4 regions of the Comamonas koreensis genome follow, and region 4 is predicted to be linked to each of the others. Evidence: predicted binding sites of a transcription regulator. Region 4 holds the regulator's gene; each other region holds the start of a gene.
What was found. The regulator sigma-54, encoded in region 4, starts transcription at its own class of promoters, with help from an activator protein. The targets are predictions, from matches to a motif close to TGGCANGNAANCTGCTTT.
Positions count from the first base shown of each region.

Region 1: a site for sigma-54 is predicted at 3,588-3,605, ahead of hydA (dihydropyrimidinase). Genes of this name have one in related genera too.
Region 2: a site for sigma-54 is predicted at 3,544-3,561, ahead of hmpA (NO-inducible flavohemoprotein). Genes of this name have one in related genera too.
Region 3: a site for sigma-54 is predicted at 3,060-3,077, ahead of F0Q04_RS10210 ([protein-PII] uridylyltransferase). Genes of this name have one in related genera too.

Region 1 covers NZ_CP043575.1:2,993,892-3,001,238, reverse strand. Annotated here, with positions in the region: gene F0Q04_RS13600 (amino acid ABC transporter permease) at 1-176, opposite strand, end outside; gene F0Q04_RS13595 (amino acid ABC transporter ATP-binding protein) at 173-970, opposite strand; gene F0Q04_RS13590 (transporter substrate-binding domain-containing protein) at 1,011-1,871, opposite strand; gene hydA (dihydropyrimidinase) at 2,069-3,541, opposite strand; gene F0Q04_RS13580 (VOC family protein) at 3,691-4,110, opposite strand; gene F0Q04_RS13575 (threonine ammonia-lyase) at 4,202-5,236, opposite strand; gene F0Q04_RS13570 (N-carbamoyl-D-amino-acid hydrolase) at 5,236-6,249, opposite strand; gene F0Q04_RS13565 (aspartate/glutamate racemase family protein) at 6,398-7,066, opposite strand; gene F0Q04_RS13560 (LysR family transcriptional regulator) at 7,245-7,347, shown strand, end outside.
Region 2 covers NZ_CP043575.1:64,732-72,078, forward strand. Annotated here, with positions in the region: gene F0Q04_RS00275 (ligand-gated channel protein) at 1-200, opposite strand, end outside; gene F0Q04_RS00280 (DUF445 domain-containing protein) at 446-1,771, opposite strand; gene F0Q04_RS00285 (DUF3297 family protein) at 1,933-2,184, shown strand; gene hmpA (NO-inducible flavohemoprotein) at 2,337-3,512, opposite strand; gene norR (nitric oxide reductase transcriptional regulator NorR) at 3,654-5,273, shown strand; gene F0Q04_RS00300 (zinc-ribbon domain containing protein) at 5,301-5,903, shown strand; gene F0Q04_RS00305 (FKBP-type peptidyl-prolyl cis-trans isomerase) at 5,962-6,378, opposite strand; gene F0Q04_RS00310 (pyridoxal-phosphate-dependent aminotransferase family protein) at 6,461-7,347, opposite strand, start outside.
Region 3 covers NZ_CP043575.1:2,278,488-2,285,834, forward strand. Annotated here, with positions in the region: gene def (peptide deformylase) at 1-364, shown strand, start outside; gene F0Q04_RS10210 ([protein-PII] uridylyltransferase) at 384-3,002, opposite strand; gene map (type I methionyl aminopeptidase) at 3,225-4,040, opposite strand; gene purL (phosphoribosylformylglycinamidine synthase) at 4,223-7,347, shown strand, end outside.
Region 4 covers NZ_CP043575.1:5,165,426-5,172,772, forward strand. Annotated here, with positions in the region: gene F0Q04_RS23630 (hypothetical protein) at 1-659, shown strand, start outside; gene F0Q04_RS23635 (aspartyl/asparaginyl beta-hydroxylase domain-containing protein) at 807-1,721, shown strand; gene rpoN (RNA polymerase factor sigma-54) at 1,797-3,413, opposite strand; gene lptB (LPS export ABC transporter ATP-binding protein) at 3,519-4,295, opposite strand; gene lptA (lipopolysaccharide transport periplasmic protein LptA) at 4,319-4,987, opposite strand; one part of gene F0Q04_RS23655 (IS3 family transposase) at 5,098-5,984, opposite strand; one part of gene F0Q04_RS23655 (IS3 family transposase) at 5,984-6,473, opposite strand; gene F0Q04_RS23660 (thiol:disulfide interchange protein DsbA/DsbL) at 6,561-7,205, opposite strand; gene F0Q04_RS23665 (SPOR domain-containing protein) at 7,262-7,347, opposite strand, start outside.

The DNA.
Region 1 (7,347 bases), 2.2 Mb from region 4:
CGCAGCTGCAATGCGCGGCCAATTGCCATGGCCAGACCCAGCGCCAGACCGGTGATGACGACCGCTATGCCGACCCCGATGGTGACCAGCATGCCACGCGCGATGTCGGCCCAGTATTCCTGCGCGATGGCAAGGTTGAAAAAGGTAAATAAAAAACCGCCGCTGGACTCGCTCATAGGCTGCCACCTGCGCCAATGAATGCCTGCAATGCAGCGCCTTTGACTCCATTCGTGCCATGCATGTAGCGGCCCACAAAGCTGCGGGTGCGCTCTTGCTGGGGGTTCTCAAAAATCTCAGCCGGGGTACCCGCTTCGGCGACCACGCCGCCATCCATGAAGATCACGCGGTCAGCCGCTGCGTGGGCAAACGCCATTTCATGGGTCACGACCAGCATGGTCATGCCTTCATCGCGCAGCGCGCGCATCACCTGCAGCACCTCGTCAACCAGCTCCGGATCCAGCGCGCTGGTGGGCTCGTCAAACAGCATCACCTGGGGCTTGAGCGCAATGCCGCGCGCAATGCCCACGCGCTGCTGCTGCCCGCCCGATAGCTGGCTGGGAAACGCGCTCGCCTTGTGGGCCAGACCCACTTTGGCCAGCGCCTCCTGGGCAATGGTCTCGGCCTCGGCTTTGCTTTTTTTCTGCACCTGGCGCAGTGCCAGGGTGATGTTTCCCAGCACGTTCAGGTGGGGATACAGGTTGAAGTGCTGGAACACCATGCCGACGTTTTGGCGCACCTGGTTGACATCGACATCGGACCGCATGATGTCCTGGCCGTTGATGACCACCTGGCCGTCGCTGGGCTCTTCCAGCCGGTTGCAGCAGCGCAGCATCGTGCTTTTGCCAGAGCCAGAAGGTCCGATGACGCACACCAGCTCTGCCGGGTACACACGCAAGTTCACACCACGCAAGACGTCCAGCGAGCCGTAGGATTTGCGCAGTTCAACAAGTTCAAGAATGGGGGCACTCATAGGTTCTCAGCACTTCAGGGTTATCACAGCCATCGCGTGCTTACGAGCACTTCGGCTTAACGGGGGTGGCGTCGTAGTTCTCGGTGCCTGGCACGCCGTGGCCTGGGCTGACGGTGCGCTCCACGCTGTTGGTCTCGGGCGAGTAGCCATACCATTTTTCTGCGAGCTTGGCGATCGTGCCATCGGCCTTCATGCACTTGAGCACGTTGCTGACCTGGTCACGGCCGGCCTTGTCGTCGAGGCGGAAGGGAATCGCCCAGACCAGCCCGGTCTTGATGGTGTAGCCCGCCTGCAGCGCAGGCGATTGTTTGACGGCCCAGCCCGCCACCGTGCTGCCGGTCAGGTTGTAGTCGGCACGCTTGGTCAAGACGGCCTGAATCGCATCGGCGTTGGAGCCGTAGACGAAGTACTTGAAGCCGTACTTGTCGGCGTTCTCTTTGGCCCAGGCGTCGTAGTTCGAGCCCTTGTTGACCGCAACAACCTTGCCTTTCAGCGCCTCCAGCGACTCCAGCGCGGCTGCGTTTTTTCGGCCCATGAAGGTGTAGTTCGTCTCGGTGTAGCCCTCGGTAAACAGCATGGCTTTGGCGCGCTCAGGCGTGACCGTCACAGGCGCGAGCAGAAACTCGTATTTGCCGCTGTTAAGACCCGGCACCAGGCCCGAGAATTCGGTTGCATCAATGCTGAGCTTGCGGCCCAGGCGCTTTGCGATTTCTTCGCCCATGTCGACGTTAAAGCCTTGCAGGCCGCCGCCGATCTTGACCATGGCCTGCGGGGCAAAGGTGGGATCCAAGGCGGTTTTCAAAGGCGCAGCAGTTTGTGCGTGGGCGGCGCTGGTCAAAGCCAGTGCCAGTGTCAGTGTCAGCCAGGAGACGCGAGTGAGGGTATGGGCAAGGTTGTTCATGGGCGGAGTTGGTTCATTCATGGATGAAAAGCCATCACTGGCTGGGCCTGAAAGCTTGGGAGCTTGAGAAAATTATTGGGCGCATTGGCCAAGCTGTCGCCTGCCGTTTTATCGGTATGCCTTAACCTGTTGTTAAGGGCCCGCCAAAGCCAGGCTGGGCCTGGCTTTGGCACGCAAAAGGCGACGTCATCTGGCACTCAATACTGCTGCCAGGCCTTGCCTTTGAGCCCCAGCCATTGCGAGGCATCAGAGGGCTTGGGCTGCTGGGCTGCTTGCAAAATCGGCTCGGGGCATTCGCAAGGCAAGAATTGGCCACGGCCACGCTCGGCCTGCAGCTGGGCGTCCTCGACCACGACCTCGCCACGGCTGATCACGGTGATGGGCCAGCCATTGACCACACGGCCCTCGTAAGGCGTGTAGCCGACCTGGTCGTGCAGGTCGCTCCAGCGCACGCTGCGCTGGGCTTGGGGGTCCCAAATCGCAATGTCGGCATCCAGGCCGACGGCAATATCGCCCTTGCGTTTTTGCAGGCCATACATGTATGCATGGTTGGTGGCAGTGAGACGCACAAATTCTTCGGGCGTGAGGCGGCCAGTCAGCAGGCCCTCGGAGAACAGCAGCGGCAAGCGCAGCTCCAGGCCGGGCACGCCATTGGCCATTTCCTTGAAGGTGGTGGCATCGCCCTTGGGCAGCTTGCCGCTTTCATCGAACTTGTAGGGCGCGTGGTCAGAACTGTAGATGCCCAGGGTGCCATCCAGCAGGCCTTGCCAGACCTTGTCTTGCGCGGCCTTGTCGCGCACGGGTGGACTGCAGCAGAATTTTGCGCCTTCCAGGCCCTCCTGGTCCATGTCTTCTGCGGTCAGGAACAGGTATTGCGGGCAGGTCTCGGCATGCACTTTGCTGCCCAGTTGCCGGGCACTGCGAATCACTTCAATCGCCTCGGGGCCTGAGATATGCACCAGCAAAATCGGCACATCGAGCAGATTGGCCAGGTGGATGGCGCGCGAGCTCGCTTCGATTTCTGCAATCGCATCGTGGGCCACGCCGTGAAATTTGGGTGCCGTGAGGCCCTTGTCCAGCAGACGGCGGGCGATCCAGCGGATCACGTCGTGGTTCTCGGCATGCACCATGACCATCGCGCCTTCGCGGCCTGCGACTTCCAGCACATCCAGCATCTGGAAGTCGTCGATCTTGAGCTTGTCGTAGGTCATGTAGACCTTCAGCGAGGTGATGCCCTCTGCAATCGCGCGTGGCAAATCCTGCTCCAGCATTTGCGGGGTGATCTCGGACAGGATCAGGTGAAAGCCGTAGTCGATCACCGCTTTCTCGGCCGCCAGCTTGGCGTAGGCAGCGACCACCTCGGGCACTTGCTGGCCTTTGTGCTGCGCAGCAAACGGGATCACGCAGGTCGTGCCACCAAACGCGGCCGAGACCGTGGCGCTGTAGAAATCATCGGCGCACATCACGCCCGCGCTGGACGCTTGTTCAATATGGGCGTGGCTGTCGATGCCGCCTGGCATGACCCACAGGCCTTGTGCGTCAATGTCACGCCGCCCTGCTGGCAGGTTCTCGCCAATGGCAGCAATGGCGCCGCCCTGAATGCCGATATCGGCCACAAAGGTGTTTTGGGAGGTGCTGATACGGCCGTTGCGGATGGTCAAATCAAACATGGCATCGTTTCTTTCTCAAGCTAGGTTCAGACAGATGCCCGGGTGGTAAGCAGGCTTCATGCCAACTTGCACCGGATTGGTGCTCAGTGCAACGGCTTTGGTGCATGGAGGGGCCTTGGGGCAGCGTTTTGGGGAACCTGAATACATTCTTAGTGCGCGTAGATTTGCGCTTCTGAGCGGAAGCCTTTGACCTCGATTGGATTGCCAAAGGGATCACGAAAGAACATCGTCCATTGCTCACCGGGCTCGCCCTCAAAGCGCACTTGGGGCGCGAGCACAAACTCCACGCCGGCGGCTTGCAGGCGGTCGGCCATCGCGCGCCAGTCGGGGTAGAGCAAGATGATGCCGAAGTGCGGCATCGGCACCATGTGCTGGCCGACCTTGCCGGTGTTGGCCGTGGCAAAGGGCTCGCCCAGGTGCAGGGAGATTTGGTGGCCGAAGAAATCAAAATCGACCCAGGTGTCGGTGCTGCGGCCTTCGATGCAGCCGAGCACGCCGCCGTAAAAGGCGCGGGCCTGGTCCAGATCGCGGATATTGAAGGCAAAGTGGAAAGCGGAAGGTAAATTCATGGTGTATGGACTCTGGAAATAGCTGGACGGTGCGGGCGCTGGCGAATGCATGGAACGCAGAGCAGGCCCGCTCGGGACGTGGCAGATGGCATCAAGCCAGGGCCTGGCTGAGCAAAGGCAAGTCGACATTGGCCCCTGACAGCACAACCACTGCACTTCGGCCCTCTAGCGGCAACTTGCCTGCGAGCAAGGCTGCCAAAGCCACTGCGCCGCCGGGCTCGACCACCAAGCGCAGGTCTTCGATGGCAAAACGCATGGCAGCCAGTACCTCGGCGTCGCTGACGCTGACGGCCTGGCTCAGGCGCAGGCCATTGATCGCATAAGGCAGCTCGGCCGGTGTGACGGCCTGCAAGGCATCGCAAATCGAATCGGCCGATTGGGGATTGCTCTGGCGCGTGCCACTGGCCAGTGAGCGCACGGTGTCATCAAACGCAGCCGGTTCCACGGCGACGCAGCGGGTCTGCGGGCTCAAGGCGGCCAGGCTCAGATTGCAGCCCGCCATCATGCCGCCACCGCCACAGGGGGCGGCAAACAGACCGAGTTGCGCCAGGTCATCGGCAGGCAAGTCCTGCAAGGCTTCGAGCGCGACCGTGCCTTGGGCGGCCAGCACTTCGGGAAAGTCGCCCGGTGGGATCAGGGTTGCGTCGGTCTCGGCCAGCAACTGCATGCCGATCTCCTCACGGCTTTGCGTCATGCGGTCGTAGTGCACCACTTTGGCGCCCTGCTCCAGCGCCTTTTTGACCTTGTTCTTGGGCGCATCAGCGGGCATCACAATCGTCGCCTGCACGCCCAGCGTGGCAGCGGCCCAGGCAATCGCCTGGCCGTGGTTGCCCGTGGAGTACGCGATCACGCCGTTCTGGCGCTGCGCTTGGCTGAGCGACAAGATCGCATTGAAGGCACCGCGCAGCTTGAAGGAGCCGGTGATTTGCAGGCATTCGGGCTTGAGCCAGATGCGTGCACCCGTGCGTTCGCTCAGGCTGCGCGAAAACAGCAGTGGCGTGCGGCGTATATAGGGCGCAATGCGCTCGGCGGCCAACTCAACATCGGCAAACGTGGGCACGCGCATTACGCCAAACAGCTCATGCTGGATGCTGCTGGGCAGCTCGGCCAGGCTGGGCGCATTCATTAGTTCTGCTCCTGGGCGACGACAGCGCCTTGGGGCAGCCAAACCGCAGGCGCTGTGCTGCCAGTTTGGTTGGTGAGCCGCTGGTAGGCTTCGAGGCGGCGGTGCTGCGCAAAGTTGAAGATGGTCGTGCGGCCCAACTCGCACATCGCGAGGTTGCAGTCGGCCACGACCAGCTCGTCGTCCCAGCTGGTAGCCATCGCCATGATCTCGCCTTGCGGGTTGACGATGATCGAGTGGCCCATCAGCTCAAAGCCGTCTTCATTGCCCGCCTTGGCCACGCCCACGCCAAACGTGGCGTTTTGGTAGCAACCGGCCTGGATCGATAATTGCGAGTGGAAGTTGCGCAGGTGGTGGGCTTCAAAGCCACGGTTTTCCTGGTTCACGGCCGGGGTGTTGTAGCCCAGCATGACCAGTTCCACCTGCTGCAGACCCAGCTCACGCCAGGATTCTGGCCAGCGGCGGTCGTTGCAGATCAGCATGCCCATGTTGACGCCTTCGACTTCACCTACAGGCGCGCGGGTGACCGGAAAGCCCAGGTTGCCCACTTCAAAATAGCGCTTCTCCAGGTGCTGCACCTTGCGGATGGTGGAGAACTCCTTGTGACCGGGCAGGTGGATTTTGCGGTACTTCAAAATGACCTCACCCGACGGTGCAATCACCACAGAGGTGTTGAAGCGGCGCTTGCGCAGCACGCCGGTTTCATCGGCTTCGTGGGCGATCTCGGCGTAGCCCAGGTAGCAGGTGATACCGTAGCGCTTGATTGCATCGAACAGCGGCTGGGTGGCGGGCGATGGCAGGGTTTCTTCATACCAGTTGTCGGCCTGGTCGAGGTCCTCGACATACCAGCGTGGGAAGAAGGTCGTGAAAGCCAGCTCAGGGAACACCACCACATTGGCGCCGCGCTGGTAGGCGCGCTCTACGAGGCGCACCATGCGTGCGACGACCGAGTCACGGCCTTCGGCTTTTTGAATAGGGCCCAGCTGGGCGGCAGCCACGGTAATAAGACGCTTCATAGTTGTAGAACTCAAGTGCTAGGAAAACAAACAGGCCTGGTGTGACACGGCAGCGCAGCGCACGCCCAGGTCAAGCCATCAAAGTCAATCCAAGGGGAAAAAGGGTGCAAGGGCTTGTGCCCATGCCGCTAGGGTGGCGAGCAGTGGCCTACCAGCCCAGCCGCGCACGGCCCAAGGCCATCGCAGCAGCTGCTTGGGTGGGTTCGACCACCGGCACGCCAGTGGCTTCAGCCAGTGCATCGCGGTAAGAGGCCATGCCTGCACAGCCCATCACCAGCACGTTCGCGCCCTGCTCGCGCACCAGGCGCTGCCCCACCTCCACCATGCGCGAGAGCGTGCGTTCCTGGTCGGCCAATTCAGTCACGCCCAGGCCGATTGCAGCTTCGCCAGCAATGCGGCTGCTGATGCCCATCGCACCGTAGTTGCGCATATGGCGGGCTATCGAGGTTTCCAAAATCGCAATCACGCCCACCCGCTGGCCCATCGACAGGGCCGTCAGCATCGCGCACTCGCTGATGCCCAGCACCGGCACGCCACGCGGCTGCATGGCCTCGCGCACGGCGTACAGGCCGGGGTCGCTAAAGCAGGCAATCACCACTGCTGCGCAGTCATCCGGCAAGGCCAGGCAATGCTGCACCAGGAGCATGGCCACGCCATCGACATCCTGTTGGCTTTGCACACCGGGCGGGCCGCTTGGCAGCCAGTCACTGACGAAGCGCGGCCCTCCAGGCATGCGCAGCGGCGAGAGCGCGAGATCAATTCCTTGGGTGACCCTTAAGCTGCTGTTGGGGTTGACGACGTAAATGGCCGATGACATGAGCGCGCCTCGTACAAATTGGAATGACTGCAATTTACGAGTATTCGCGTGGCATAGAAATTGCTGAAATGTCGGTCTTGATTAACATGAGGTTAAGGCTTGCTGGTGGCGCCCTGCTCTGTGCAGTCTCCCAGCACCTTGGCCGCTTTTGTAGTCACCTTGACTAGTAAGGACCACAATGGCCGCACTGAACTTGCGCCAGATTGAGGTATTCCGCGCCGTGATGAGCACCGGCAGCATTGCGGGCGCTTCGCAAATCCTGTTTGTCTCCCAGCCGGCCG
Region 2 (7,347 bases), 120 kb from region 4:
ATGACCACGCCGGGCACATCGCGCAGCGCATCGGTCACATCGCGGTAGGCCTTTTTCTCCAGCTCCTGGCGCGGAATCACCGTGATCGAGGCCGGTGCATCTTCTACCGCCTGCTCAAAGCCCGAGGCCGTCACCACCACGGTCGACAAGGTCTTGTCAGCCTCCGCCTCGGTCTGCGCCAGCGCAGGGCCAGCGGTTATTCGCGGGGGGTTGGCGCGGTCAGTCGCGGCGCGGCAGGGTCAGGACGGGCTGAGCCTGGGCCGCCCTGGCGTGCATGCCGGGCTGTGCGGCATGGAGATGGCTGGCGCCACCTGGCTGGGCAACGAAGAACGTGGATTGACGCTTAGCAAATGCGAATGCTTCTTATTATATAGAACAATAAAGAAGTGTTGACTAATGTGAAGCTGGCGTGAAGCATAGACGCCGCCCACTGTTGCGGTTTTACCTACACGGAGCCCGCACCCAGGTGGTTCACCAGCCAGCCCAGCCAGAACAGCGCAAAGCCGATCAGCCCGCCCACCAAGGTGCCATTGATGCGGATGTACTGCAGGTCGCGGCCAATGTTCCACTCGATCAGCTCGCCCAGCTCGCGCGCATCCCAGCGCTTGACGGTGTCGGCAATATGGGTGCCGAAGAACTGCGAAATCTCGGGCGCCAGCTCCCGCACCCACAGCTCCATGCGCGTATTGAGTGCGGTGCGCAGCGCCGCGTCGCCCGCCAGCGACTTGCCCAGCCACAGACCCATGCCGCGCACATTGCGCGCCATCGCCGAATGCTCGTTGGCCAGGTCGGCCTGCAGGCTGGCGCGCAGGCTTTGCCACAGCTCCTGCACATACTGGCCCACAGCAGGGTCGTGCTGCAGGTAGCGGCGCACTTCCTCGCCCTTGGCATGCCAGGCGGGGTCCTGGGCCAGCCGCTCCACCCATTCCTGCATGGTCTGGTCAAACTTGGCGCGCAGCACATGGCTGGGGTTGTCGGCAATGGCGTCGAGCAGGTGCTCCAGGCTGCTGGCAATCATCGCCGAGCCCTTGTCGCTGAGCCAGCCAGTGGGCAGCATCTTTTCCTTGAGCGGATGCTCGGTCTTGAGCCAATGCGCAATGGTCTGCGCGATCAGGGCGCGGGTCTCGGCCTCGTGCAGCAGCTCGACGAGCTTGTCCAGCGCCTGCGCCAGCAGCACCTGGTGGCGGCCGTTGTGCGTCAGCACCGCCAGCACCTTGGACAGCGACTGCGACAGATCGATCTGGCCGAGCAAGGTGCGCAGCGCCAGCTTGATGAAGCGCTCGACCTGCGCATCCTGCACCGTGGCCAGCGCAGCGGCGGCCAGGCGCGCCACCTGGTGGCCCAGCAGCTCGGCGTTGGCGGGCGACTTGAGCCACTGCGCCAGTTTGTCGGCCGGCTGGTGCGTGCGCACCAGTTGCACCAGCGAGTCGCCATCAAGAAAACGCTCGCGCACAAAGACGGCCAGGTTCTCGCCAATGCGGTCCTTGTTGCGCGGAATGATGGCCGTGTGCCGCGAGATCCACGGTATCGGGATGTGCTTGAAGAGCGCGGCCACCGCAAACCAGTCGGCCAGTGCGCCGACCATGCCCGCCTCGGTCATCGCCCGCAGGCAGCGCAGCGCCAGCTGCCAGTGGCGTGACTGCGCAAAGGGCTGGCCCAGGCACCAGCTGGCCACGATGAACAGCAAGGCCACCAGCAGCAGCAGCAGCAACGGGGTGAGCTTGGCGCGGCGCAGCAAACGCTGCTGCTCGTCGGTCAGTAGCAAAGGCATGGCGACCACTGTAGCGGCAAGCAGCGGGGCTTGCCAAGTCAGCCAACTGCGCGGCTTGCCTGCCATGCCCGCGGGTTTCCCTCCACCGGGCGAGGTGCCGACAAAGTGTGGACAATGGCGGCCTGTGCGGCCCAGGGCCGCGTTCTCTTCTGCACCCAACCATGACCGATACCACTGCCCGCCCCGAACTGCCCGACCACCTGTCCATCGACCCCAAGAGCCCGCACTTTGTGCGCGAGGTCTTCAACCATGACATCGGCATCCGCTTCAACGGCACCGAGCGCGTGGACGTCGAGGAATACTGCGTGAGCGAAGGCTGGGTCAAGGTGCCCGCCGGCAAGACCGTGGACCGCAAGGGCAAGCCCCTGCTGATCAAGCTCAAGGGCAAGGTCGAGGCCTATTACAAGGACTGAGTCCTGGCCTGACCGCCCCCGCTGGGCTGCATAGAATGCGGCCCGGTAAAACGAAAACCCCAGCCACGCTGGCCTTTCAAGGCGAGCATGGCTCGGTTTTTTGCATGTGGCGCGGTCGATGCCGCGCGCCTCAGCGCTTCAGAAGCTTGCGATCAGGCCAGCGCCTCGGCCGGGCCAAAGAACTCATAGCGCACCTGGGTATCGGGCACGCCGAGCTTGCGCAGCGAGGCCTTGACCGAGCGCATAAAGGGCTTGGGGCCGAGAAAGTAGACATCGGCATCGCGCGAGGCCGGCAGCCACTGGCCCAGCAGGTCCTCGGTCAGATGGCCCTGGGCAGCCACCGCCTCGCCGTCGGCCACCTTGTCGTACACATAGAGTGGCTGCAGCTGGCGGTGCGCCTGGGCCAGCGCATCGATCTGCGGGCGGAAGGCATGCACGGCGCTGTCCCGGGCGCAGTGGATAAAGGTGATGGGGCGCTCGGTCTGCAGCGCGGCTTCGAGCATCGGCAACGTGGGGGTGATGCCCACGCCGCCGCTGATCAGCACCAGCGGGCGCTCGCTCGCCTGCAAGGTGAAATGGCCGGCCGGTGCAAACAGCTCCAAGGTGTCGCCCACTTGCAGGTCATGCAGGTAGTTGGAGACCTTGCCACCGGGCTCGCGCTTGACGCTGATGCGATAGCTGCGGCCATTGCTCGGGGCCGACAGCGAGTAGTTGCGGCGCTGCTCGGTGCCACCCACGATGGCGCGCAGGCCGATGTACTGGCCCGGCTGGTGGGCAATCACGGCCTGGCCGTCGACCGGCTCCAGGTAGAAGGAGCTGATCTCGGCGCTCTCGGCCACCTTTTGCACCAGCTTGAAAGTACGCGCACCGCGCCAGCCGCCTTCCGTATGGGCAATGGCGTCATAGGCCTTGGCCTCGGCAGCGATCAGGATGTCGGCCAGCTGGGTGTAGGCAGCAGCCCAGGCATCGATCACCGCATCGGTGGCAATCTCGGCGCCCAGCACCTCGCGGATCGCGCGCAGCAGGCAGCTGCCAACGATCTGGTACTGGTCTGGCTGCACCTGCAGCGCCACATGCTTGTTGATGATCTGCGCGGGCAGGTCGCCCAGGTTCTCCAGCTTGTCGATGTGCTTGGCATACATCAGCACGCTATGGGCCAGTGCGCGGGGTTGGGCACCGCTTTGCTGGTGGGCCTGGTTGAACAGTGGGCGCACCTCGGGGTACTCGCTCAGCATCATCTGGTAGAAGTGCGTGGTCAGCGCCTCGCCGCCGGTCTCCAGCAGCGGGACGGTGGCCTGGATGATCTGTTTTTGGCTATCGCTCAGCATCTAACTCTCCTTGCATGTGGTTGGTTTTATCAATGCATGCAACGTGCCAACACCGAGTTTGTGGAATATCAATATCTTGCACAATGCATGCAGTCATACTGACAACACCTAAATGCTGTGTTTTTGACACCCCGAGTCGTTTTGACATCCTCCAAAATCCTCCACGCCGTGATTCCACTGGTGGCCGATCTGGCCCAGGAGCTGCCCGAGCGCGAGCGCCTGCGCCGCCTGCTCGCGGCCCTGCGCACCTTGTTGCCCGCCGATGCGGTGGCGCTGCTGCGCCTCAACGGCGAATGGCTGGAGCCGGTGGCCATTGATGGCCTGGTGCCCGATACCCTGGGCCGGCGCTTCAAGGTGGCCGAGCACCCGCGCCTGGCCCAGCTGCTGGCCGCCGGCCAGGCCATGCGCTTTGCGCCCGACAGCCCCCTGCCCGACCCCTATGACGGCCTGATCACCACCCCGGGCGAGCTGCATGTGCATGACTGCATGGGCTGCGTGCTGCAGACCGGCGGCCTGGCCTGGGGCCTGCTGACCCTGGATGCGCTGGAACCCGACCGTTTTGCCGATGGCAATGCGCTCGAACTGCTGCAGGCCTTCAGCAACCTGGCTGCCGCCACCGTGGCCACGGCCGAGCGCGTGCAGCAGCTGTCCCAGGCCGCCCGCAGCGCCAGCGCGCCGGCGCCGCGCAACCCGGGTGCGGATCGCAGCCGCCAGATCCTGGGCACCAGCCCGGCCATCCGGCAACTGCAAAGCAGCATTGCGCTGGTCGCCGCCAGCGACCTGTGCGTGCTGATCACCGGTGAGACCGGCACCGGCAAGGAGCTGGTCGCCCAGGCCGTGCATGCGCAGTCGCCGCGCGCGGCACAACCGCTGGTCAGCATCAATTGCGCAGCCCTGCCCGACAACCTGGTCGAGAGCGAGCTGTTCGGCCATGTGCGCGGCGCCTTCACCGGCGCGTTGAGCGAGCGGCGCGGCAAGTTCGAGCAGGCCCAGCACGGCAGCCTGTTCCTCGACGAGGTCGGCGAGCTGTCGCTGTCGGTGCAGGCCAAGCTGCTGCGCGTGCTGCAAAGCGGCCAGCTGCAGCGCCTGGGCTCGGACCGCGAGCACCAGGTCGATGTGCGCGTGATCGCCGCCACCAACCGCGACCTGGCCGCCGAAGTGCAGGCCGGCCGTATGCGCGCCGATTTCTACCACCGCCTCTGCGTCTACCCGGTCGTGGTGCCGCCGCTGCGTGCGCGGGACAGCGACACCCTGGTCCTCGCCGGCTGCTTTCTCGAAGAAAACCGCGCCCGCCTGCAGCTGGGCGGTCTGCGGCTCGATGCCGCCGCCCAGGCCGCCCTGCTGCGCTACCCCTGGCCCGGCAATGTGCGCGAGCTGGAGCACTGCATCAGCCGCGCCGTGCTCAAGGCGCTCAGCCGCACCCTGGGCCAGCGCAAGGACAGCAGCAAACCCCGCATGCTGAGCATTGGCGAGGAAGACCTGTGGGACGGCGCCGCCGCCGCGCCGCTGCCGCCCGGCCAGCAGGCAACGGGCCTTATCGCGCCTGTTCCCGCGTCCGAAATGGCCGAAGTGGCCGAAGGGCTAACAGCCAGTGCCGAGACCTTGGGCCTGCGCGCCCAGGTGGAACGCTACGAGCGCCAGCTGCTCAGCGCCAGCCTGGCCCGCCACAACGGCAACTGGGCGGCCGCCGCGCGCGAGCTGCAACTGGACCGCGCCAACCTGCAGCGGCTGGCCAAGCGGCTGGGGATTGAGCGACACTAAGCCGGACAGCATCCGCACATGAGGCACATGAAAAAGAAAAAGCACAGCCAGTCAACTGACTTTGTACCGCACCCGCGCTATGGAAGTGCACCCATGCCATCGCATGTGCAAGGCGTCTCAGAAGAGGCCATTTTGCAGTGCCATTGGTCCTATAAATCCGAGGAGATTTTTCCAGAATCGGTGCTGATGGCGGATACCAGCAAGCAGAATTTCAGCATCTTCCCGCGCGAGTGCTATGTCGACATGCGCAAAACCTGTCGTAGCTGCAAACGTCCCTTCATCTTTTTTGCGGCCGAACAAAGACACTGGTTTGAAGTGTTGCAGTTTTACGTAGACGCCGACTGCGTGCATTGCCCCGAATGCCGTGTGCAGCGCATGGCCGCCAAACGCGCGTTTCAACGCTATTCCGCTTTGACTCTGCTTGCCAAGCCGACCCCAGATGAGTTGCAGCAGTTGGTCGATGCATCGCTAACGCTGCATGCACAAGGCACGCTCAAGAGTCGTGATCGCTTAGGCCAGCTCAAAAATGCTGCGCTCCGGCTGATTCCGGACTACCCGGGCACCTTGGCCTTGGTGGAAGCGCTGCGCAACAAGGACGCATTGATGCCCACTGACAGTAAAAGCGACTAAATAAAAAGCCTCCGCGCCAGCAAGACGCGGAGGCTTTTTAGCTTGTGAGTAGCGGCGTTTACTGGCCCTTGATGCCCAGCAGTTCCACTTCAAAGTTCAGGGTGGCGTTGGGCGGGATCACGCCGCCCGCGCCACGGGCGCCATAGGCAATGGAGGCCGGGCAGGTCAGCTTGGCCTTGCCGCCAACCTTCATCAGCTGCACGCCTTCGGTCCAGCAGGGGATGACGCCTTGCAGCGGGAACTCAATCGGCTCACCACGCTTGTAGGAGCTGTCAAATTCCTTGCCGCTGTCGGGGAAGGTGCCTTTGTAGTGCACCTTGACGGTGTCGCTGGCCTTGGGGCTGGCGCCGGTGCCGTCCTTGATGCTTTCAAACACCAGGCCGCTCTTGGTCGTCACAGGCTTGCTTTGTGCCTGGGCAAAGCCGGCGGTCAGGGCGATGGCAGCGAACAGGGCGCTGGCGGTCAATGCTTTCATGGCGAAATCCAATCCAATGTTCTTCAGAAAAACCAGCATTCTGCACCCGGATAGCAGGCGCAGAACACGTTAAAAACACAAGTTAACCCTTGATACCCAAACCATCGAGCGCCTGGCGCAGATGGCCCACGGTGCGATCGACGTTATGCCATTTGTCGAGGCCAAACAGGCCGATGCGGAAGGTCTTGAACTCCGGCCCTTCGTCGCACATCAGCGGCACGCCAGCGGCGGTCTGCAGGCCCACGCTGGCGAACTTCTTGCTGTTCTGGATCTCGGGGTCGGTGGTGAAGCTGACGACCACGCCGGGCGCCTCAAAACCTGGCGCCGCCACGCTCGGAAAGCCGCGCGCCTTGAGCAGTGCGCGCACTTCCTTGCCCAGCTGGGTCTGTTCCTTGCGCAGCTTGTCCAGGCCATAGGCCTCGGCCTCCTGCATCACCTTGCTCAGCTGCACCAGCGAATCGGTGGGCATGGTCGCGTGGTAGGCATGCTGGCCCTTTTCGTAGCCTTCGGCAATCTGCATCCACTTCTTCAGGTCGCAAGAGAAGCTGCTGCTCTTGGTATCTTCGATGGCCTTGCGCGCACGCTCGGACAGCATCACCATCGCGCAGCAAGGCGGGCCGCTCCAGCCCTTTTGCGGCGCGGTGATCAGCACATCGACGCCTGTCTTTTGCATGTCCACCCAGATCGCGCCGCTGGCCACGCAGTCGAGCACCATCAGCGCGCCGACCTCATGCGCCGCGGCACTGATGGTCTGGATGTAGTCGTCGGGCAGCACAATGCCGCTGGCCGTCTCGACATGCGGGGCAAACACCACCTGGGGCTTTTCCTTGCGGATGGCGGCGGCTACTTCTTCGGCCGGGCATGGGGCCCAGGCATCTTGCGGGCCCGTGCCCTGGGGGCGGGCCTTGCAGATCACCGCACTGCCGCCCAGGCCGCCTTCGTCGAAAATCTGCGTCCAGCGGTAGCTGA
Region 3 (7,347 bases), 2.3 Mb from region 4:
GGTGTTCTTTGGCTCGCCCGAGCGCAACCCGCGCTACCCGGACCGCCCGCTGGTGCCGCCCACGGTGCTGATCAACCCGGTGATCACGCCCTTGTCGGACGAGGAAGAAGACGACTGGGAGGGGTGCCTGTCGGTGCCGGGGCTGCGCGGCATGGTGCCGCGCTGGCGCAAGATCCGCTACACCGGCTTTGACCAGTATGGCGACCCGATTGACCGCGAGGCCGAAGGCTTCCATGCCCGCGTTGTGCAGCATGAATGCGACCACCTCTGGGGCAAGCTCTACCCGATGCGGGTGCGCGATTTCAGCCAGTTCGGTTTTACCGAGATTTTGTTTCCCGGCATCAGCGCGGCCGAGGACGACTGAGCCGGGTTCGCCTTAACGGTCAACCGGCCGCGCCGCTGCCCGTCGCGGCCAGTGCCCAGAGCAGCTCGGTCTCGATCGCGATCTGGCTCACATTGTTCTGCAGCTCCGGGCCCTGCAGCAAAAAGCTGTCTTCCACGCGCTCGCCCAAGGTGCTGATCTTGGCCAGCTCGACACTCAGCTGGTGGCGGGCCAGGATGCGTGCCACGGTGTAGAGCAGGCCTGCGCGGTCTGCCGCCGAGATGGACAGCAGCCAGCGCTGGCCTTTGTCATCGGGGCGCAGCAGCACGCGCGGCGCCACCGGAAAGCTCTTGACCCGGCGCGAGACGCGGCGCTGCGCGGGCTCGGGCAGCGGCTGGGCGGCCACCAGCACGCGCGTGAGCTCGCTCTCGACCAGGTTGATCAGCTCGCGGTAGCTTTGCGGTGCATCGGTCGCCACCACCTGGAAGGTATCGAGCGCATAGCGGTTAAGGGCGGTGTGCACGCGCGCGTCCAGAATCGAAAAGCCCGCCTGGTCAAAATAGCTGCAGATGCGGGCAAACAGATCGGGCTGGTCGGGCGCATATACCATCACCTGCAGGCCTTCGCCGGCCAGCGACTGGCGCGCGCGCACCAAGGTGGCCTTGCTGCCCACGGCGCGTGACAGGTGGCGCGTGTGCCAGGCGATATCGGCGGCCTCGTGGCGCAGAAAATAATCGAGGCCCAGCGTATCCCACAGCGCTTTTTGCGATTCATGGGGCTGGGCCGACAGCGCCAGCAGCACCAGCGCTTCGCGCTTGCGGATTTCCACCTGCGCGGCCACATCGGGTGCCCGCCCGCCCAGCACACGCAGCGTCGAGCGGTACAGGTCTTCGAGCAGCTTGCCTTTCCAGGCATTCCAGACCTTGGGGCTGGTGCCGCGGATATCGGCGACGGTGAGCAGGTAGAGGGCGGTGAGCCGGCGCTCATTGCCCATGCGCTGGGCAAAGGCGGTGATCACCTCGGGGTCGGACGTATCCTGCTTTTGCGCGACCTGGCTCATCGTCAGGTGCTCGCGCACCAGAAACTCGACCAGCTGCCGGTCTTCCTTGGCAATCTGGTGATCGCGGCAAAAACGCTTGACTTCCAGCGCACCGATCTCCGAATGGTCACCACCCCGGCCCTTACCGATGTCGTGGAACAGGGCGGCCAGGTACAGAATCCAGGGCTTGTCCCAGCCAGCGGCCAGCTGGGAGCAGAACGGGTACTCATGCGCATGCTCGGCCATGAAAAAGCGCCGCACATTGCGCAGCACCATCAGGATGTGCTGGTCCACCGTGTAGACATGGAACAGGTCGTGCTGCATCTGGCCCACGATGCGGCGGAACGGCCAGAGGTAGCGGCCCAGCACCGAGGTCTGGTTGAGCAGCCGCATCGCATGGGTGATGCCATGGGGCTGCTGCAGAATCTGCATGAAGGTGGCGCGGTTGACCGGGTCACGACGGAACTGGGCATCCATCAGCTGGCGCGCATGGTAGAGCGCGCGGAAGGTACGGGCCGACAGGTCCTTCAAGCCCGGCTCGGTCTCGTAGAGCAAGAAGGTGCGCAAGATCGCATGCGGGTTGCGCTGGTAGACCTCGTCGTCGGCCACCTCAATGAGGCCGGCCTTGTCGTAGAACTCGTCATCGATGCGGCGCAAGGTGTGGTTGCCCGGGTGCAGGCGCTCGTCCATGTTCAGCATCAGGATCTGCGTGAGCTGGGCCACCGCCTTGGCAGCCCAGTAGTAGCGCTTCATCAGCTCCTCGCTGGCGCGCTTGGGAAAGCGCTGGCCAGCTGGCGTGATGGTCTTGAAGCCAAAGGACTCGGCCACCGGCGTTTGCAGGTCGAACACCAGCCGGTCCTCACGGCGCCGGGCCACAATGTGCAGCCGCGCGCGGATGAGGCAGATCAGGTCCTCGTTGCGCTGCAGGTTGCGCACCTCGTAGACGGTGGCCAGCCCCTTGTCGGCCAGCTCCTTCCAGCGGCTGCCCAGGCCGGTAGCGCGGCCCAGCCACAGAATCAGCTGCAGATCGCGCAGGCCGCCGGGCGATTCCTTGCAGTTGGGCTCGAGCGCATAGACGGTGTTCTCGTACTTGTTGTGGCGCTGCTGCATCTCCAGCACCTTGGCCACGACAAAGGCATCGGGCTTGATGGACTGGGCCAGCGCGGCCTGGAACAGGTGGTAGAGGCGGGGCGAGCCAATGATGCGGCGCGACTCCAGCAGCGCCGTCTGCACCGTCACATCGGCCTGGGCTTCGCTGATGCACTGGCTGATGGTGCGCACGCTCGACCCTATCTCCAGCCCGGCATCCCAGCACGAGCCGATGAACTGCTCGATCGCGGTGCGCAATTCAATGTCCTGCTCCGGATCGGTGCCTTCGGGCAGCAGCAGCAGCACATCGATATCGGAATAGGGAAACAGCTTGCCCCGGCCAAAGCCGCCCACCCCCACCAGGTTCAGGCGCCCGGGCAGGCCAGCCAGGTGCCAGAGATCGCGCAGCAGCCCATCGGCCAGCTGCGAGAGCTTGCGCAGCTGGGTCTGTATGCCCCGGGTGCTGCTGCCCCCGGCCATGATGTCATCAAACAGGGCGCTGCGTTGCGCCTGGTACTGCTCGCGCAGCTGCGGAATGCGAGGATCGTTCATGGTGCCTAACTATGCTGTCGTTGGCAGTGTGCCATAGCAATCAACAGCAGCTGCGAGTAAGCACATTCCATGCCACTACGCACCAAATGGGGGCATGGCGGAGGCGGGACTGCCAGAAACGACCAAGGCGGCATGCTGGTTGCAATGCCGCCTTGGTGTGGGCAGGTGCCGGGCAGGCCCGGCACGCGCGCAGCGATTTATTCGTGCCGGATCAGCACCCGATCAGCACTTGGTGCTGGTCACAAAGCTGGGCGGCGTGGGCGAGCCCTCCGACCAGGTCAGCACTTCATAGCCGGTGTCGGTCACCAGCACTTCGACTTCCCACTGGGCCGAGAGGCTGTGGTCCTTGGTGATGACGGTCCAGCCGTCATTGCCCAGGTCCTTGATGTCCTTCTTGCCCAGGTTGAGCATGGGCTCGATCGTGAAGATCATGCCGGTCTTGAGCTCGACGCCGGTGCCCGGGCGGCCGTAATGCAGCACCTGGGGCTCGTCGTGGAACACCTTGCCGATGCCGTGGCCGCAATACTCGCGCACGACCGACAGGCCCTGGCCTTCGGCAAACTTCTGGATCGCATGGCCGATATCGCCCAGGTGGGCGCCATTCTTGACCTGCACGATGCCATGCCACATGGCTTCAAAGGTCAGCTGGCACAGGCGCTTGCCCGCAATCGTGCCTTCGCCGATCACGAACATGCGGCTGTTGTCACCAAAATAGCCTTCGGGCGTGATGATGGTCACGTCCACATTGACGATGTCGCCCTTCTTGAGCGGTTTGTCATTGGGGATGCCGTGGCAGACCACATGGTTGACCGACGTGCAGACATAGGCCGGGTAGGGCGTCATGCCTGGCGGCTGGTAGCCCAGGCAGGCCGATTTGGTGCCTTGCTTTTCCATCGCCTCGGCGCACAGCAGATCGATTTGCTTGGTGGTGATACCCGGTTGGATGTGGGGGGTGATGTAGTCCAAGACCTCCGAGGCCAGGCGGCCTGCGATGCGCATCTGCGCAATATCGTCTTCGGTATTGATTTTGATCGTCATAGCCCACGATTATCCCACTGCTGCCATTGGCCTGTTTTCCATGCGGCTACGTGTCCTGGCGCGGCACAGTAGAATCCCGGGTTATCCCGCCCTTGTCATGGTGCTGCCACGGTCCGCCCGTAGCAGTGGGCAAGGCGCATGCGTGCTTTCTTCCCATCCTCCTAGTCCACATAGGCTGCCACGTGACACTGCACCTGACTCAGCTACCAGGCGGTAACGCCCTCAGCTCCTTCCGCGCCCAACAACTGCAGACCGCATTGACGGCGATCCATCCAAAGATAACGGGCATTGCTGCCCGTTTTGTGCATCTGGTGGCCACCGAGCAGCCCCTGGCGGGTGCCCAGGCCGAGCGCGTAGCGGCCCTGCTGACCTATGGCGACCCCTATGAAGGCGGCAGCGATGGCCTGGCCTTCATCGTCACCCCGCGCATGGGCACCATCTCGCCCTGGGCTTCCAAGGCCACCGACATTGCCCGCAACTGCGGCCTGGCGCTGTTCCGCATCGAGCGCCTGACCGAGTACCGGATCGAGCTCAAGGCCGGCCTGCTGGGTGGCAAGCCCGAGCTGAGCGCCGAGCAGACCGCGCAGATCGCCGCACTGCTGCACGACCGCATGACCGAGTCGGTCTTCGCCACCCGCGCCGAAGCCGAGCAGCTGTTCTCCGCACTGCAAGCCCAGCCGATGGAGTTTGTCGATGTGCTGGGCGGCGGCCGCAGCGCGCTGGAAAAAGCCAACAAGCAATGGGGCCTGGCGCTGGCCGACGACGAGATCGAGTACCTGGAAAACGCCTTCAAGGGCCTGGCGCGCAACCCCAGCGATGTCGAGCTGATGATGTTTGCCCAGGCGAACTCCGAGCACTGCCGCCACAAGATCTTCAACGCCAAGTTCACCATCGATGGCGTGGCGCAGGACAAGAGCCTGTTTGGCATGATCCGCCACACCGAGGCGGTATCGCCCCAACACACCGTCGTTGCCTATTCGGACAATGCCTCCATCATGGAAGGCCACCAGGTCGAGCGCTTTGTCGCGCCGTTCAACACCCAGGCCGATGCCGTGACTGCGCCCAGCTACCAAAAGCACAGCGCCACCAGCCATGTGCTGATGAAGGTCGAGACCCACAACCACCCCACAGCCATCTCGCCTTTCCCCGGCGCCTCCACCGGCGCGGGCGGTGAGATCCGTGACGAAGGCGCGACCGGCCGGGGCTCCAAGCCCAAGGCGGGCCTCACCGGTTTCACCGTCTCCAAGCTCTGGGGCAGCGAGGTCGGCAAGCCCGAGCACATCGCCAGCCCGCTGCAGATCATGATCGAAGGCCCGCTGGGCGGCGCCGCGTTCAACAACGAATTCGGCCGCCCCAACCTGACCGGCTACTTCCGCGAGTACGAGCAGCAAGTCGGTGACATCACCCGTGGCTACCACAAGCCCATCATGATCGCCGGTGGCCTGGGCGTGATCGATGCCGAGCAGACCCAGAAGATCCTCTTCCCGGCTGGCACCTTGCTGATCCAGCTGGGCGGCCCGGGCATGCGCATCGGCATGGGCGGGGGTGCTGCCAGCTCCATGGCCAGCGGCACCAACGCGGCCGAGCTGGACTTTGACTCGGTGCAGCGCGGCAACCCCGAGATCGAGCGCCGTGCGCAAGAGGTCATCAACCACTGCTGGCAGCAGGGCGCGGCCAACCCCATCCTGGCGATCCACGACGTGGGCGCCGGTGGCCTGTCCAACGCTTTTCCCGAGCTGACCAATGACGCCGGCCGTGGCGCCCGCTTTGACCTGCGCAAGGTCAACCTCGAAGAATCGGGCCTGGCTCCGAAGGAAATCTGGTCCAACGAAAGCCAGGAGCGCTATGTGATGGCGATTGCGCCCGAGTCGCTGGCGCAGTTCACGGCGTTTTGCGAGCGCGAGCGCTGCCCGTTTGCCGTCATCGGCACGGCCACCGAAGAGCGCCAGCTGGTGCTCGAAGACCCGGCTGCGACCGCGGACGACCAGAAATTCCCGGTCGATATGCCGATGGACGTGCTGCTGGGCAAGCCGCCCAAGATGCACAAGGATGTGCAGACTGTGGCACGCAGCCTGCCGGCCATCGACCTGACCGGCGTGCCGCTGGAAAAGGCCGTGATCGACGTGCTGGCCCACCCCACGGTAGCCTCCAAGCGCTTCCTGGTCACCATTGGTGACCGCGCCGTCGGCGGCCTGACCCACCGCGACCAGATGGTCGGCCCTTGGCAGGTGCCGGTGGCCGACGTGGCCGTGACCCTGGCCGATTTCCAGGGCTTCAAGGGCGAAGCGATGGCGATGGGCGAGCGCACGCCGCTGGCAGCGATCAATGCTCCCGCCTCGGGCCGCATGGCGGTGGCCGAGGCCATCACCAATATGCTGGCAGCGCCCATTGCGCTGTCCAAGGTCAAGATGTCGGCCAACTGGATGGCCGCCTGCGGCGAGCCCGGGGAAGACGCCGACCTGTACGCCACCGTCAAGGCCGTGGGCATGGAGCTGTGCCCGCAGCTGAACATCTCCATCCCCGTGGGCAAGGACAGCCTGTCGATGCGCACGCAGTGGAGCGAGGGCGGCCAGACCAAGAAGGTCACCTCGCCCGTCAGCCTGATCATCACCGGCTTTGCCTCCATCGATGATGTGCGCAGCACCTTGACGCCCCAGCTGGACGCCAACGAGCCCGACACCACCTTGGTGCTGGTTGATCTGTCGCGCGGCAAGATGCGCATGGGTGGCTCGATCCTGGGCCAGGTGCTGGGCCAAAGCGGCAATGAAACGCCGGACCTGGACGAGGCCAAGGACCTGATTGCACTCGTTGACGCCGTCAACGCGCTGCGCGCCCAGGGCAAGATCCTGGCCTACCACGACAAGGGCGACGGCGGCCTGCTGGCCACCGTGGCCGAAATGGCCTTTGCCGGCCATGTCGGCGTGGCACTGAATGTGGACATGCTGATCACCGAAGGCGATGGCATCTCCGACAGCCGCATGGACAGCGGCGAAGGCAAGAACTGGGGCGCCCAGGTATCGGGCCGCCGCGAAGACCTGACTTTGCGCGCGCTGTTCAACGAAGAGCTGGGCGTGGTGCTGCAGGTCAAGACCAGCGACAGCGCCGAGGTGCTGCAGACGCTGCGCGAGCACGGCCTGTCCACCTGCAGCCACATCGTGGGCAAGACGCGTCCGGCCTCGTCCAGCATGGACATGGGCAAGGGCGAGCTGCAGGTCTGGCGCGATGCCAAGAAGGTGTTTGGCGCCAGCCTGAGCGATCTGCACCAGGTCTGGGATGCCGTGAGCTGGAAGATTGCCCAGCAGCGCGA
Region 4 (7,347 bases):
TGCTGCTGGCCTTCCCCTTCCTGGGCAGCGTGGTGTATTTCTTTGCCATCTACCTGCCCAATTCGCGCCTGCAGCGCCATGCCCGCAGCCTGGCGAGCAACGCCGTCAAGGCGCTGGACCCGACCCGCGAGGTGCGCGAAGCCCAGGCCGCCTACGACTACAGCCCCACCGCGCAGAACCAGATCCGCCTGGCCCAGGCCCTGCTGGCCAATGGCCAGGCCGAGCAGGCCTTTGGCCACTTTGAGGCCAGCATGAAGGGTCCGTTTGCCAACGACCTCGATATCCGCTGGGGCGCTGCGCAAGCGGCCTACCAGGCCGGCCATCCGCAGCAGGCGCTGCAGCAGCTGCGCGTGATTGCCCAGGCGGATGTGCACTTCCGCGCCGAGGCCGTGGGCCTGCTGGTGGCCAAGGCCTACGCCCAGCTGGGCGACCAGGAGATGGCGCGCAAGAGCTTTGACTTTGTGCGCCAGCACTCGGGCAGCTTCGATGTGATGGCCGAGTACGCGATCTGGGCTGCGGGCCAGGGCGACTGGCAGACGGCCAATGGCCTGCAGGCCGAGCTGAACAAGGCGATGACGCACTGGAGCGGCCAGCAGCGCCAGCTCAACCGCGAGATGCTGCAGCGCCTGAAAACCGCCTTTGCCGCCCAGCCCAGGTAAGCCCACCTGGCTTGCCATTGACCAAACCGCAATAGGCCTGCTGCCAGCAGGCCATCCCACCGCCCCGCAGCCCTTGCCGCGCGCCAGTTTGCGCTTGCGCAGACAGCCGCCACAGCACAGTCGCTAAAATCGCTGTCTATGGCAAAAATCATCGTTCTGGCCCTGGTGCTGCTTTTCACTGGCTGCGGCCTCTACATGCACCTGCGTGGCAAGGTGCGGCACAAGCTGCTGCGCCAGCTGTTTGACCACTCCACGTTCACGGCGCCATTCAATGTGTTCATGCTGATGTTCAGCAAGGTACCGCGCACGCCCTACCTGCCCACCAGCACCTTCCCCGACCTGGCCCCGCTGCAGGCCCACTGGCGCGAGATCCGCGAAGAGGCCATCGGCCTGCACCAGGCCATGCAGATCAAGGCCGCAGCCAACAACGACGACGCGGGCTTCAACTCTTTCTTCAAGACCGGCTGGAAGCGCTTCTACTTGAAGTGGTACGGCCAGGCCCACCCGTCTGCGATGGAGCTGTGCCCCAAGACCACGGCGCTGGTGCAGTCCATCCCCGGCATCAAGGCGGCCATGTTTGCCGAGCTGCCGCCCGGCGCCAAGCTCAACCTGCACCGCGACCCCTATGCGGGCTCGCTGCGCTACCACCTCGCTGTGCTGGCGCCCAATGATGACCGCTGCATGATCGAGGTCGATGGCACGCCCTACAGCTGGCGCGAGGGCGAAGGCGTGATCTTTGACGAGACCTTCATGCACTGGGCCGAGAACCGGTCCGAAGGCAACCGCATCGTGCTGTTCTGCGATGTCGAGCGCCCGATGACCAATGGCTTTGCGCAGTGGCTCAACCGCTGGCTGGGCACGCATGTGGTCGCTGCCGCCAGCTCGCCCAACAACGAAGGCGATCCGCGTGGCTTCATCAGCCGCATCTTCAAGATCTCGTTCTACATGGGCCAGTACCGCCGCCGCTTCAAGGCCTGGAACAAGACGGCCTACAAGCTCACCAAGTTTGGCCTGATGCTGGCCGTGCTGGCCTTGTTCATCTGGTGGCTGTGGCCAAAGTAAAGCGGCTCCGTCTCAAAGCAAAACCGCAGTGCCTAACGCAACTGCGGTTTTTTTATGGGCCCTGGCTGCTTGCGCTTACAGCGCCTTGCGCAGGCTGGCCGGCGGGATGCGCATCGCCTCGCGGTACTTGGCCACCGTGCGGCGCGCGCATTCAATGCCCTGGGCCTGCAGCAGATCGGCGATTTTTGCATCCGACAGCGGCTTTTTCGCGCTTTCCTCGTCCAGCAGCTGCTTGATCAGCGCCTTGACCGCCGTGCTCGACGCACTGCCGCCGGTCTCGGTGCCCAGGCCCGAGCCAAAGAAGTACTTGAGCTCGAACGTGCCCTGCGGCGTGGCCATGTACTTGGCCGTGGTCACGCGGCTGATGGTGGACTCGTGCAGGCCCAGCTCATCGGCAATCTCGCGCAGCACCATGGGGCGCATCGCCAGCTCGCCATGGACAAAGAAATTGCGCTGGCGCTCGACGATGGCCTGCGAGACGCGCAAGATGGTGTCAAAGCGCTGCTGGATGTTCTTGATGAACCAGCGCGCCTCCTGCAGCCGCTGCTGCAGCGCGCCATGGCCTTCGCTGCCCTTGTGGCTGCGCAAGGCATTGGCGTAGACATCCTGCACGCGCAGGCGCGGCATCACCTCGGCATTGAGCTGCACGCTGAAACCGGGCACCGGCAGGCCGCGCTCATTGCTGAGTCGCACGATGACATCGGGGATGATGGTGTTGCGGTCCACATCGGCATAGGGCCGGCCGGGGCGGGGCTCGAGCTTGGCGATCAGCGCCAGCGCGCTGCGCACCGCGGCATCACTGCATCCGGTCAGTTGCACCAGCTTGCGCACATCACGGCGCGCCAGCAGCTCCAGCGATTCCTGGCAGACCAGCAAAGCGGTCTCCAGCGCCAGCGCATCGGCCTCGGGCGTGTCCGAGCCCTCTTCATCCAACAGGCGCTGCTGGGCCTTGATCTGCAGCTGCATGCATTCGGACAGGTTGCGCGCGCCCACGCCAATCGGCTCCAGGCTTTGCAGCAAGCGCAGCGCCACAGTCAGGTGGTGCAGCAGCACTTCGTAGCGCTCGGGGTCACTGGCGTCGCCAAAGCTTTGCGCGAGCTCGGCCAGCGTTTCTTCGAGGTAGCCGTCGTCGTTCAGTGATTCAATCAGAAAGTAGAGCGCGGCCCGGTCTTCCTGGCACAGGCGCAGCGACAAGGCCTGGCGGTGCAGCACATCCTGCAGGCTCAGGTGCTCGCTGCGCCGGTCGGACATCGGCGTCTCGTCGTCGTCATCGCTGGCGCTGGAGCGCGCGGGCAGATCGCCACCCCACTCTTCCCAGTCCGATGCCGAATCGCCGGCAGCGGCCTCGGCATCGACGCCGGTTTCCTTGCCCGCGCCAAAATCCAGCGGCTGGTCGGAGGTTCCGGGCTCGAAATCGCTACTGTTGTTGGTGTCGGTGCTGGCAGCAGTATCGGCACCCTTGTCGGCTGCGTCTGCAGCGTCTGCAGCTTCGGCAGATTCAGCGGCTTCTTTACCGGCTTCAGCCTCGGGGGCCTCATCGCCCTCGCGCTCCAGAAACGGGTTTTCGTCGAGCATCTGCTCGACTTCCTGCGTCAGTTCCTGCGTGGACAGCTGCAGCAGGCGAATCGACTGCTGCAGCTGGGGGGTCAGGGTCAGGTTCTGCGATACGCGCAGCGACAGCGACGGCATCATGGCTGCGCCTCCCCACGGGCTGGGGCAGCTGGCAACGGATCAGCCCTGCCGGCCCCGCAGCGCGGGACGGCATCTTGGCTGGCACGCCCGCCAAGGCGTGCGGTGTCACATACGGAAATGTTCACCCAGATACACCCTCCGGACCTCTGCGTTCTCCACAATCTCTTGCGGCGTCCCGGCGGCCAGCACCTTGCCATCGCTGATGATGCAGGCATGGTCACAGATACCCAGGGTTTCGCGCACATTGTGGTCGGTGATCAGCACGCCAATGCCGCGCTCCTTGAGAAAGGCGACAATGCGCTGGATCTCGATCACGGCGATGGGGTCGATGCCGGCGAAAGGCTCGTCGAGCAGGATGAAACGGGGCTGGGTGGCCAGCGCACGGGCGATCTCGACCCGGCGGCGCTCGCCGCCGGACAGCGCGACTGACGGTGATTCGCGCAGGTGCTCGACCCGCAGCTCCTGCAGCAGCGCGGTGAGCTGGCGCTCGACCTCGGCGCGCGAGAGCGGCTTGCCATGCTCATCTTTTTGCAGCTCCAGCACGGCGCGCACATTGTCCTGCACGCTGAGCTTGCGAAAGATCGAGGCTTCCTGCGGCAGGTAGGACAGGCCCAGCTGCGAGCGCTGGTGGATCGGCATATTGGCCACCGACTGCCCATCGATGCGGATATCCCCGCCATCGCTGCGTACCAGGCCCACGATCATGTAGAACGAGGTGGTCTTGCCCGCGCCATTGGGGCCTAGCAAACCCACCACTTCGCCCTTGCGCACCGACAGCGACACGTCCTTGACCACCTTGCGGCTGCCATAGGATTTCTCCAGGTGCAAGACCTCCAGCTGGCTGCGGTGGTCGCTGTTGGCGACCCGGGCGTTGACGGAAATGGTCGACGAGTTTTCTGCCACGGTCACTTGGCTCCGTCGTTCAGTTGGGTGCTGGGGCGCAATGGCGTCTTGTCATCGGCAGCGGGCTTGGCCGGGGCGCTGGCCTTGTCGTCCGCCTTGCCATCGGCCTTGGGCGTCAGGATCACACGGACGCGGTCCTTCTTGGGCGCACCGGGCTTGGGATCGGCCGCCGCCTGGGCGCCCTTTTGGCCGGAGACCGTGAAGGTATCGCTCAGATTGTTGTAGACGATCAGCGGGCCACTGACCTGGTCGGTCAACGTGGTCTCGCGGTAACGGCGCAACTCGCCGCGGCGCTCAAAGTGCACGGTGTCATCGCGGCCGTTATAGGTGATGACCTCGCCTTCGCCTTCGACGAACTCGTCAGGCGCGCCTGGGGCCGAGTCACGCTTTTGGCGGAAGAATGCGAGCTTGCCCGGCGCAGCAGTCACCACGCCGTGCTGGAAGCCGTCGCGGTCCTGGCTCACGGTCAGCTGCGCGCCACGGATGATGATGGTGCCCTTGGTCACCACCACATTGCCCGTGAAGACACTGGTCTGCTTGAGTTCATCGTGGCGGCCATCGTCCGCCTCGATGTTCATGGGTTTGGTGCGGTCTGCACGCTCGGCGTGCGACAGCAGCGGCACGGCCAGGGCCACTGCCACCAACAAAGAGTTAAAAATACGGTGTCTCATAAGGCATGAATCTTGCTCTGCCCCATTGTAGCCATGCTGGAGCGTTAGGCCGTTTCTGGCACAAAAAAGCCCGCGTGTGAACTGACCCCAAGAAGTTGGACAGTTGGAAGCTAGGGACTGAAGGCCTGAATCCGGTATTGCACCGGACTCAGGCCTTTTAGTTTTAGCTTGATGCGTTGGTGATTGTAGTAATGGATGTAGTGGTGAAGACCTTCTTGAAGCTGCGCCACACTGCTGAACTTGTTGAGGTGGAAGAACTCGGACTTCAAGGTTCCGAAGAAGCTCTCCATCGCTGCGTTATCCAAGCAATTGCCCCGACGTGACATGCTTTGCACCAGGCCATGATCGGCCAGCAAGCGGCGATAGGCACGACTTTGGTACTGCCAGCCCTGGTCGGAATGCAGCAATGGTTTTTCCTCCCTGCCCAGCTTGCCTAGCGCCTTGCGCAACATGTCACCCACCATCTTCAAGCGCGGTTGCGTATTCATCTGATAGCTCACCACCTCGCCATTGAATAGATCCATGACAGGCGACAGGTATAGCTTTTTACCCAAGACGTTGAACTCTGTCACGTCCGTCACCCATTTCTGGTTAGGCTGCTCGGCCATGAACTGGCGCTGCAACACATTGGCCACGTCCGCGTGCTGCCCGGCGCGATAGGAGCGATATTTCTTGGGCCGAACCAGGGACTTCATCCCCATTACCTGCATCAGGCGCTGCACGCTCTTGTGGTTCACATGACAGCCATTGCGCTTGAGTTCAAGCGCAATACGCCGATAGCCATAGCGTCCTTTGTGAAGCTCGTAGACAGATCGGATCTGAGCCTTGAGCTCAGCGTATTTGTCGCCTCTCCTGTGCACTTGAGCCTGGTAATAGAAGGTGCTGCGCGCCAGCTTACCTGCCCGCAGCAAGTCCTTGAGGTCGTGATCTGGCCTTAGCTCAAGCACTATCCGCGCTTTTTCTGCGCAGCTTGTTTTTTCGCCTGAACCAAGGCCTCCAATTTTTTTAGGTACGCCACCTCCGCGCGCAGGTACTTCACCTCTTTGAGCAAATCTGCGTGCGAACGCGTGTCGTCCGCAGACATAACTGCTTGTGCCTGTGCGGGCTTGGCTGTGGGTGGGTTTGGCATCTTCTTGGAGCGTCCTCTTGGCCGGGGTGCAAGTGCTTGCGGCCCACCGTCGTGATATTGCAGCTCCCAGGCGCTGATGACACCCGTGCCACCCCGGATATCAAACAAGGTAATCGTCTCTCGTGCAGACAGATCATCTCGCCACATCCGCTGCAACACTGCCAGTTTGAAGTCAGCGCTGTAGCGACTGAACTTCTTGCGCAACCCTGATAGGCCATGCTGCTGGTAGCTCTTTACCCAACGTCGCACTGTCGCTTGGTCGAGACCGTGAGCATGGGCCAGTGCTCTGAACCCATGCTGCCCCTGCACGTAGCCCTGGACAACTTCCAGCTTGTAACTCTCGTCGTACTTCGCCATGAAAAACACCCCAAAGGTTGGATTGATGTCCAACTTTTGGGGTGCAGTTCAGTGCGCGGGCTCTGTCTCAAGCGTTGGGGAATCCGCTCAGCCTTGTGCAGCCAGGAACTCTACCACTTGCAGCACGTTGCTCATCGAGCCGGCACGGGTTCCGTCGGTGTAGTACTTGCCCGCCACGCCCAGCGATGGAACGCCTTCGACGCCGTACGACTCTTGCAGCTGGGTGGCCTTGCGCACCTGGCCTGCGACGCTGAACGAGTTGTAGGCTTCCTTGAACTTGGCCAGGTCCACGCCGTTCTTGTCCATCCAGGCGAAGATCTCGTCGTCCTTGTTCAGGCGCTGGCGCTCGACGTGGATCGCACGGAAAACCTTGACATGTACGTCAGGGATCAGGCCCATCGACTCCAGCGCAAAGTAGATCTTTTGCTGCGGCACAAAGGTGTTGTTGAAGGCCACAGGCACGCGGCGGATCTGCAGGTTCTTGGGGGCAGTCTTGGCCCAGGCTTCAAACTGCGGCTCGAAGGCATTGCAGTGGGGGCAGCTGTACCAGAAGAATTCGATCACCTCGACCTTGCCAGCGGGCGCATCGGGGGTGACGGGCTTGGCCAGCTTCAGGTAGTCCTTGCCTTCCTTGAACTTGGCCTGTGCGTTGGCGCCGGTGGCAAAAGGCAGGCTCAGCGCCGAGGCGGCAGTAGCGGAAGCCGCCAAAGTGGAAAACTCACGACGTTTCATGTTTTGTTAACTCCAGTGACAAGTTGCGGTTAGGAGTGCCCTGCACCGCCAAAAGTTCAACGCTGCACGCGGACGATTTGCGCATCCACGCCGGCGCCATCGAGCTTGCCTTTGAGGCCATCGGCATCATCGCGCTTGTTGA